2 regions of the Cellulosimicrobium sp. AB352 genome follow, and region 1 is predicted to be linked to the other one. Evidence: riboswitches for the same ligand, from Rfam matches in the RefSeq annotation. Region 1 holds a riboswitch; the other holds the start of a gene.
What was found. A riboswitch is a leader RNA that binds a small molecule or an ion and turns the genes downstream of it on or off. The one in region 1 is predicted to bind thiamine pyrophosphate.
Positions count from the first base shown of each region.

Region 2: linked by a shared signal. The riboswitch ahead of ACPCUX_RS06455 (thiamine ABC transporter substrate-binding protein) and the one ahead of ACPCUX_RS17855 (TenA family protein) in region 1 are both predicted to bind thiamine pyrophosphate.

Region 1 covers NZ_JBMVFX010000032.1:35,849-40,459, reverse strand. Annotated here, with positions in the region: gene ACPCUX_RS17870 (ATP-dependent Clp protease proteolytic subunit) at 1-531, shown strand, start outside; gene ACPCUX_RS17865 (DUF6882 domain-containing protein) at 562-1,581, opposite strand; gene ACPCUX_RS17860 (helix-turn-helix domain-containing protein) at 1,649-2,131, opposite strand; gene ACPCUX_RS17855 (TenA family protein) at 2,245-2,997, opposite strand; TPP riboswitch at 2,988-3,116, opposite strand; gene ACPCUX_RS17850 (VOC family protein) at 3,203-4,129, shown strand; gene ACPCUX_RS17845 (VOC family protein) at 4,214-4,609, shown strand.
Region 2 covers NZ_JBMVFX010000006.1:158,694-163,304, forward strand. Annotated here, with positions in the region: gene ACPCUX_RS06445 (ABC transporter permease) at 1-565, opposite strand, end outside; gene ACPCUX_RS06450 (ABC transporter ATP-binding protein) at 562-1,425, opposite strand; TPP riboswitch at 1,651-1,755, shown strand; gene ACPCUX_RS06455 (thiamine ABC transporter substrate-binding protein) at 1,838-2,929, shown strand; gene ACPCUX_RS06460 (ABC transporter permease) at 3,033-4,611, shown strand, end outside.

The sequences.
Region 1 (4,611 bases):
CTGCTGTCCGAGCGCATCGTGTTCCTGGGCACCGAGATCGACGACGGCGTCGCGAACGTCGTCATGGCGCAGCTCCTGCACCTGGAGTCGGACGCCCCGGACCAGGAGATCGGGCTGTACATCAACTCCCCGGGCGGTTCCGCGACGGCGCTCATGGCGATCTACGACACGATGCAGTTCGTCCGCTGCGACGTCTCGACCATCTGCATGGGCCAGGCGGCCTCGGCCGCGGCGGTCCTGCTCGCGGCGGGGACGCCGGGCAAGCGGTTCGTGCTGGAGCACTCGCGCGTCCTGCTGCACCAGCCGTCGGGCGGCGGGGAGGGCACGATCTCGGACCTGTCGATCCAGGCAGAGGAGATCCTCCGGATCCGGTCCGAGACGGAGGAGGTGCTGGCGCGGCACACGGGCCAGACCGTCGAGCGCCTGCGCGCCGACACCGACCGCGACCTGGTGCTCACCGCGCGCCGGGCCGTGGAGTACGGCGTCGCGGACGCCGTCGTCACCTCGCGCAAGCTCGCCGCGGCGGCGTGACGCCCGACCGCGGGGGTGACCCGGGCGTCGTCAGCCGCGTCGTCGGAACCACGACCGGCGGCGCGGCTCGGGTGCCGCCTCGGCGGGCGTCGGCTCGGGCGCGGCGGGCTCGTGCTCCGCGGGCGCAGGCTCCGGCACGGCCGGCTCGCCCGCCGGCGGCTCCGGGACGGTGAGCGCGGGCGCCGTCGGCGTGGAGGCCGCAGGGTCTGCCGCGGCGGGCTCCGGCACCGCGGGCTCCGCCGCCGCGGGCTCCGCCGCCGCGGCCTCGGGCTCCGCCGCTGCGGCCTCCGGCTCGGTGGCCAGGGGCTCGGCGCCCAGGGGCGCGGCGGCCTCGGGCGCGGCGATCCGTCGGGACGACGCGGAGATGCCCGCGATCCGTCCGCGCTCGTCGAACCGCACGGTCACGGTGCCGTCGGGCACGTCCAGCACGACGGCGCCGGTCCCGTCCTCGACGGCCGGCAGGCCACGTGCGCTCGCGTAGGACGCGACGGCGCGCCGGTGGTCGACGACCGTGACGGACAGCAGCCCTTCGCTCAGCGTGCGCACGACGCGCGGCACGCTCGGGGCGGGCAGGGCGAGGTCGGCGTCGTCCAGGAGGAACCACGCCCGCGTGCCGCCGCCGACGGGGGCGCTGTAGTGGGGGAACGAGCCCGTCACGGCCTTGGCCGCGAGCGCGAGCCGGTGGGCGAGGTCGTCGGCGAGCGGGAGCTCCGGCTCGGCGGCCTCGCGCAGCCCGGTCCCGCGCGTGCTCTCGGCGGCGGTGAGCACGGCATCGGGGAAGCCGTTGACGTTCTGCCACGCCCACATCCACGTGCCCGGCCCGGGCGCGGCCGTGCCGAGGAACTGGAGGTGGCACGTCGCGGTCCCGCCGTCGGGCGCGGTGAAGGTGAAGACCCCGGTGGTCAGGTCGGCGGCCCAGGCGTCGTCGCCGTGGAGGTCCGTCAGGTGGAGCTGGTGCTCGTGGGAGAGGAACGCGGCGTCGTCGACGAGGTCCTGGAGGGCCGGGACGTCCTGGGCTGCCGTGCCGTGCGCGGTCTGCGGCTCCGTCATGGACCGACGGTAGCGGCGCGCACGGCGCCCGGCCCCCGCACGACACGCGGTGCGACGGGACCGCCGCTCAGGCCGCGAGGAGCAGGACGTCGCCGGCGCGCGCCGTCGGACGTCGGAGCGTCTCGGCGACGGGGAGGTCCCGCACGGGCTCGCCCACCGGGGCGACCTGCCGTGGCGCGGAGAGGGCACCGCGCTCTCGCGCGGAGGACAGCACGCGGACGGGCGCGAGCGGCCGGAGCTCCTCGCCCGTGCGGGCGACGAGGTCGACGAGCCGCAGGCCGAGGGCGCCGCACACGGCGGCGAGGACCTCGGACGACGCCTCCTTGCGCCCGCGCTCCACCTCGGACAGGTAGGCGGTGGAGACGCGCGCGGCGGCCGCGACGTCGACGAGCGTGCGCCCTTGAGCGAGCCGCGCCCGCCGCAGGATCCCCCCGATGACGTGGCGCAGGAGGGGCTCCGCCCGTCCGCCCGCCCGGGAGCGGGGGCTCGGCGTCACCCCGTCCGGCACCACGTCCGGCAGCGTGCCCGGCACCGCGCTCGTCGCGTCCATGCGTTCACGCTACCCGCGGCCCACCCGGGTGCCGAGGCGCCCGGGTGGGTATCTGCTGCTGGCGTAAGGCCGGGCGCACGACGCGACGCCGGCCGCGCGCCCGGCCGGACGGGTCACCAGCGCTCGAGCGACCAGGCCATCTGCCAGAAGCGGATCTCGTGGCGGCAGCTCAGCTCGAACGCGCGCTCCATGCGCGCGCGCTCCGCCTCGCCCGCGTCCGCAGCGAGCGCGTCGAGGCGTGCGCGCAGGTCCGTGAGGACGTCCTCGGTGCGCTCGGCCGCGTAGAACTGCCACCAGCCCGCGAGCGGGTGGTCGTCGCCGAGGGCGCCGGGCGTCGTCTCGCGCTCGCCGAGCCAGAAGCGCCGCGCGGACCAGATGTAGGTCCACGGGCACGGCAGCAGCGCGGCGAGCAGCACGCCGAGCGAGTCGCGGCCGGCCGCCGTCATGTGGTCGACGTAGGCCTGCGCGCTCGGCGCGAGGCGGTGCGTCTGCGCCTCCTCGTACGTCACGCCGAGGAAGTCGCACATCGCGTGGTGCGCGTGCGACTCGTCGTCGAGGAGGAAGCCGGCCTTGTCGTGGAAGTAGGCCGCCCAGGACCGGTCGGGCGCGAGGGCCATGCCGAGGCCGTAACAGCGCAGGTAGGCCGTGAGGTACTGGTGGTCCTGGCCCACGTAGTGGCGGACCGCGGCGGGCTCGACGGAGCCGTCGCGCAGCCCGGCCAGGAAGGGGTGGTCGTAGAACGTCTCGAAGAGGTCCGCGTACCGGCGGGCGAGGTCGGCGGTGAAGCCGGTCTCCTCCTGCCGGACGAGCGCGGTCGGGTCGTCCGCGAGGACAGGGTTCAGGGTGATGGCAGCAGGCGTCGTCATGCCCACGTTCCTCCGCTCGTGCTAGCGAGATCAGGTTCGACGGGTCCGGGCGGCCGTACCGCTCGTCTCAGTCCCTCGGCCCGGGCCGTGGCCCGGGCAGGACGCCCCGCGTGGTTCGCGCCGACCCTAGCAAGGACGGCGCCGGTGCGGGAGCCCTCGCCACGGTGTGGGAATATAGTTGTAGCGACAACAAGTTGGAGCAGACATGACCACGAGCACGCCGGGCACGCCGACCGACCGCCTCCTGTCCCCGTCCACGAGCATGGACGCCGTCACGCTGCGCGTGGGCGACCTCGAGCTCATGACCTCGTACTACACGGGCGCGTTCGCCCTCGCCCCGCTCGAGGAGCGGTCGCGCGGCGCGGAGGTGCATCGTGTGCTGGGCCGCGGCCGCACACCCATGCTGCGCCTCGTGCACACGCCCGGGCTGCCGCCCGTCGACCCGCGCCAGGCCGGCCTGTTCCACACGGCCTTCCTGTTCGACGACGGCCCGAGCCTCGCCGCGACCGTCTACCGCGCCGCGCAGGACCGCCGCGGCACCTTCGTCGGGTCGAGCGACCACCTCGTCAGCGAGGCGTTCTACTTCACCGACCCCGAGGGCAACGGCGTCGAGCTCTACACCGACCGCCCCCGCGAGACGTGGGTGCGCGAGCACGGTCAGATCCTCATGACGACGACGTTCCTCGACCCGAACGCCTACCTGCGCACGCACCTCGACCAGGAGACGTTCGACGCCGGCCCCTCGCTCGCGGGCCGCGTCGGTCACGTGCACCTGCAGGTGGGCGACGTCGCGACCGCCCACGCCTTCTACGTCGACGCCGTCGGCTTCGAGGCGACGCTCACCGGGTACAGCGGGGCGCTCTTCGCGTCCGCGGGCGGGTACCACCACCACGTCGCGATGAACGTGTGGAACAGCGCGGGCGCCGGGCCCCGCGCCGCGAGCCTCGGTCTCGGCGACGTCGCCGTCACGGTGCCGGGCCGCGAGGACCTCGACGCGCTCGTCGCGCGCCTCCGCGCCCGCGGGCTGGAGCACGCGGACGACGGCCGCTCCGTCGTCGTGCACGACCCGTGGGGCACGCGCGTGACGCTGTCCGTCCCGGGCACCACGACCGAGGAGCTGCTCGCGCGCTGAGGCACGGCGGCCCGGGCACGGAGCGCGCGCCCGGAGCACGAGGCGCACGATGGGAGGACCCGCCGAGCGCACCGAGGAGCGACCGTGTTCCGCAGCCTCTTCCCCGTCCTCACCGTGGCCGACCTCGACCGGTCCCTCGGCTTCTACCGCGACCTGCTGCGCGGGACGGTCGAGTACGCGTTCCCCGACGACGGCCCGCCCGTCTACGTGAGCCTGCGCGTGGGCGGGTCACCGCTCGGGCTCGGGCAGGGCGACCCGCCTCCGGCGGACACCCGCGTCGTGCTGTGGGTGTACGTCGACGACTGCGACCGCGCCGTCGAGCACCTCGCGGCCGCGGGCGTGCCCGTCCTGGAGCCGCCCGCGGACCAGCCGTGGGGCGAGCGCGTCGCGCGCGTGCAGGACCCGGACGGCACCGTCGTGATCCTCGGCCAGGAGGCCGCTCCCCCGGCCGAGCCGGAGGGCCCGACGGGGCTGTCCTAGCC
Region 2 (4,611 bases), on a different contig from region 1:
ACAGCGAGACCTCGCCGACCACGCGCACGGGCCGCACGGCGTCGGCCAGCACGACGTCGGTCGTGTCGCCCACCGCGAGGCCCGACGCCGCGAGCGTCGCCGACTCGAGCGCGACCTCTCCGCCGTCGCGCGGCGCGCGGCCGTCCACCACCTGGGGGCCCGGGTCGCGGGGGTCGTAGGCGACGGCGATGCTCGGCGCCTGGCTGCTGAGGACCGCGGTCCCGTCCGCGCCCACGAGCACGGCGGGACCGCTCACCTCGGGGAGCGCGAGCGCGACGTCGTCGCGTGCGCCGAGGTCGCGCGCCAGGTCCGCCGGGACGAGGCTGCGCGCACCGCCGACCTGGGCCGACGCCGACGTGAGCGCGTCCCCGGCGGGGGACGCGCCGCGCACGTACGCGTCCGCCTGGACCGACGAGGCGACGATGCCGTCGAACGTGGTGGCGAGCATCGCGCGCAGCGCGAACGTCCCGGTCACGAACGCGACGCCGATCGTCACCGCGAGGACCGAGAGGACGAGCTGCGCGCCGTGCGCGCGCACGCCGCGCAGCGCGATCCGGCCCATCATCGGGCGGCCGCCGTCGCCGGTGCCGGGGTGGCGTGCGCCGGGGCCGGCGCGGCGGGCGTGAGGGAGCCCAGCGTGTCGAGGACCGCCTGCGGCGTGGGGTCGTGGAGCTCGGTCACGAGGCGGCCGTCCGCGAGGAAGAGCACCCGGTGGGCGTACGACGCGGCGGTCGGGTCGTGCGTGACCATCGCGACGGACTGGCCGAGGTCGTCCACGGACGCGCGCAGGAAGCCCAGGACCTCCGCGGCGGCGCGCGAGTCGAGGTTCCCCGTCGGCTCGTCCGCGAGCACGATCGCGGGACGCGACACCAGCGCCCGCGCGCACGCGACCCGCTGCTGCTGGCCGCCCGACAGCTCGGCGGGCCAGTGCCCCAGGCGGGGGCGCAGGCCCACGGCGTCGACCACGCGGTCGAACCACTCCCGGTCGACGGGACGGCGGGCGATCGCGAGCGGCAGCACGATGTTCTCCTCCGCCGTGAGCGTCGGCACGAGGTTGAACGACTGGAAGACGAACCCCAGCCGCGTGCGCCGCAGGCGCGTCAGCCGGCGCTCGCTCATCGCGGAGACGGTCTCTCCGTCGACGACGACGGTCCCCGCCGTGGGGGAGTCGAGCCCCGCGAGGCAGTGCAGGAGCGTGGACTTCCCGGACCCGGACGGGCCCATGATCGCCGTCAGCCGGCCCTTCTCGACGTCCACGTCCACGCCGTCGAGCGCCCGGACCGCGGCCTCGCCGCGCCCGTACGTCCGCACCAGCCCGCGCGCGGTCGCGATCGCGGGTCGCGCACCCTCCTCAGCGCCCTCGGCACCCTCAGCGGGCGCGCCCTCGCGCGGGGTGCTCCGCCGTGCCGCACCTGTCGTCGTCACGTCCTCGTCCGTCCTCTCGTCGTGCCGCTGCGCGGGAGCGTCGTGGCTCGCCGGGCGGCGTCGTCCTGTGGTGGCCGCCGGGGCTCCCGGCGGCCGTACCGACCCTCCCGCGGCGCGCCTGCCCGAGGCATCGGGGGCGGGCCCCGAACCGTCCCTGGTCCGCGGCCGCCGGTGCTCAGGGTTCTCTCAGGGGACTCTCCGGGTGAGGGGCCGGTGTAGGCTCACGGTGAACGACAGGGGAGCTCCTGGAGGAGCTGAGAGTGCGGACCACCGCAGACCCTCGAACCTGATCCGGTTAGCACCGGTGGAGGAAGTCGGGAATCTCGATCACCTGCTCGCGCGGTCCGTCGCGCCCACCCGGCGCACGGCTCGTCGGGCCGGTGGACCCCTCCTGAACGTCCAGGGAGGACACATGCAGCACACGACCACCGTCGCCCGCCGCGGCCGGGCCCTCGCGACCGGCGTGGGCGCGACGCTCGCGCTCCTCGCCCTCGCGGCCTGCTCGGGTGGTGACGGCGCCGGGGGCGACGACGCGTCGTCGGGCAGCGGGGGCACGGTCACGCTGGTGACCCACGACTCCTTCGCGGTGAGCGACGACGTGCTCGCCGCGTTCGAGGAGGAGAGCGGGCTCACCGTCGAGCAGGTCGCGCCCGGCGACGGCGGCGCGCTGGTCAACCAGCTGATCCTCACGAAGGACTCGCCCCTCGGCGACGTCGTGTTCGGGATCGACAACACCTTCGCGTCGCGCGCGATCGACGAGGGCGTCCTCGAGCCGTACACGCCCGCCGACGTCGCGGAGTCCGCCGCGTCGTACGCGGTCGGCGACGGCGGCGAGCTCACCGCCGTCGACCTCGGTGACGTGTGCGTCAACGTGGACCACGCGTGGTTCGCCGACGCGGGCATCCCCGAGCCCGTGACGCTCGAGGACCTGGCGAAGCCGGAGTACCGGGACCTCCTCGTCGTGACCAACCCCGCGACGTCGTCGCCGGGCCTCGCGTTCCTCCTCGCGACCGTCGGGGCGTTCGGTGAGGACGGCTGGGAGGACTACTGGGCGGACCTGCGCGCCAACGGCGTGAAGGTCGTCGACGGCTGGTCCGACGCGTACTACGTCGACTTCTCCGGCTCGGAGGGCGCGGGGCCGCGCCCGCTCGTGCTGTCGTACTCGACGTCGCCCGCATTCACCCTTACCGAGGACGGCTCCGCGTCGACCACGGGCGCGCTGCTCGACACGTGCTTCCGCCAGGTCGAGTACGCGGGCGTGCTTGCGAACGCGAAGAACCCCGAGGGCGCGCAGCAGCTCCTCGACTTCCTCGTGAGCGAGACGTTCCAGGCCGACGTCGCCGACCAGATGTACATGTACCCCGCCGACGACTCCGTCGCGCTGCCCGACGGCTGGGCCGAGTTCGCGCCGCTCGCCGACGAGCCCTTCGAGGTCGCGCCCGCCGACGTCGCGGCGCACCGCGACGAGTGGATCAAGGCATGGACGGCGACGGTCGTCGACTGACCCCCGGTCCCCGAACCCCCGGTCCACGAACGACCACGGCTCTACCTCGCGGGGTAGAGCCGTGGTCGCGCGAGGGAGACCCGTGGTTTCCCGAGGTAGAGCCGTGGTGAGGGGTCGGGAGGTCCGGCGGGGCGGCGTCGGGCGCGGGGTGCTGTGGGGTCTGGCGGCGGCGGTGCCGCTCGCGTTCCTCGGGGTGTTCTTCGCGTGGCCGGTCGTCACGCTCGTGGCGCGCGGGTTCGTCGGGGACGACGGCGGCCTCGACCTCTCGGGGTTCGCGGAGGTCTTCTCCGAGCCCCGCACGTGGCGGATCGTCGGCCTCACGCTCTGGCAGGCCGTGCTCGGCACGGCGCTGTCGCTGCTGCTCGGCGTGCCCGGCGCGTACGTGCTGTACCGGTGCCGGTTCCCCGGGCGGCGGGTCGTGCGCGCGCTCGTCACGGTGCCGTTCGTGCTCCCGACCGTCGTCGTCGGCGTCGCGTTCCGGTCGCTGCTCGTGCAGGGCGGCCCGCTGGGGTTCCTGCGGCTCGACGAGACGTTCGCCGCGATCGTCGTCGCGCTCGTGTTCTTCAACTACTCCGTCGTGGTGCGCACGGTCGGCGGGCTCTGGGAGCACCTCGACCCGCGCGCCGAGCAGGCGGCGCGCGCCCTCGGCGCGACGCCGTGGCGCGCGTTCCGCACCGTGACGCTCCCGGCGCTCACGCCCGCGATCGCCAGCGCCGCGTCGATCGTCTTCCTCTTCTGCGCGACGGCGTTCGGCGTCGTGCTCGTGCTTGGCGGTATCCGCTACGGGACGATCGAGACGGAGATCTGGATCCAGACCACGCAGTTCCTCGACCTGCGCACCGCGGCGGTGCTGTCGGTCGTGCAGCTCGTGGTCGTCGCGGCGGCGCTCACGGTCGCGAACCGCACGCGGGCCCGGCGCGAGCGCGCCCTCAACCTGTCGTCGTCGGCGTCGTCCGCGCACCCGCTGCGCCTGTGGCGCGACGGCCGCCCGACGGGCGACCTCGCGCCCGCGGCGCTCACCGCGGCCGTGGTCGTCGTGCTCGTCGGGCTGCCGCTCGGCACGCTCGTCGTGCGCTCGTTCCGCGTCCCGGGCGGCGGCTGGGGACTCGACAACTACGCGAACCTCGGCACCACGGGCGGGCGCAACGCCCTGTCCGTCACCGTGTGGGAGGCGGCGGGCAACTCGCTGCGCACCGCCGCGCTCGCGACCGTGCTCGCCGTCGTGATCGGCGGTCTCGTGGCGCTCGTCGTGTCCCGGCGCCCGCGCTCGCGCGGCGGGCGGCGCGCGATCTCGGTGCTCGACTCGGTGTTCATGCTCCCGCTCGGGGTCTCCGCGGTCACGGTCGGCTTCGGCTTCCTCGTCACGCTCGACCGGCCGCTCGGCCTCGACGTCGACCTGCGCACGTCGGGGCTGCTCGTGCCGATCGCGCAGGCGGTCGTCGCGACGCCGCTCGTCGTGCGCACGGTCCTGCCGACGCTGCGCGCCATCGACCCGCGCCTGCGCGAGGCCGCCGCGACCCTCGGCGCCGCGCCCGGGCGCGTGTTCCGCACGGTCGACGGCCCGATCGCCGCGCGCTCGCTCGGCCTCGCCGTCGGGTTCGCGTTCGCCGTCTCGCTCGGGGAGTTCGGCGCGACGTCGTTCCTCGCCCGCCCGGACAGCGCGACCCTGCCGGTCGTGATCT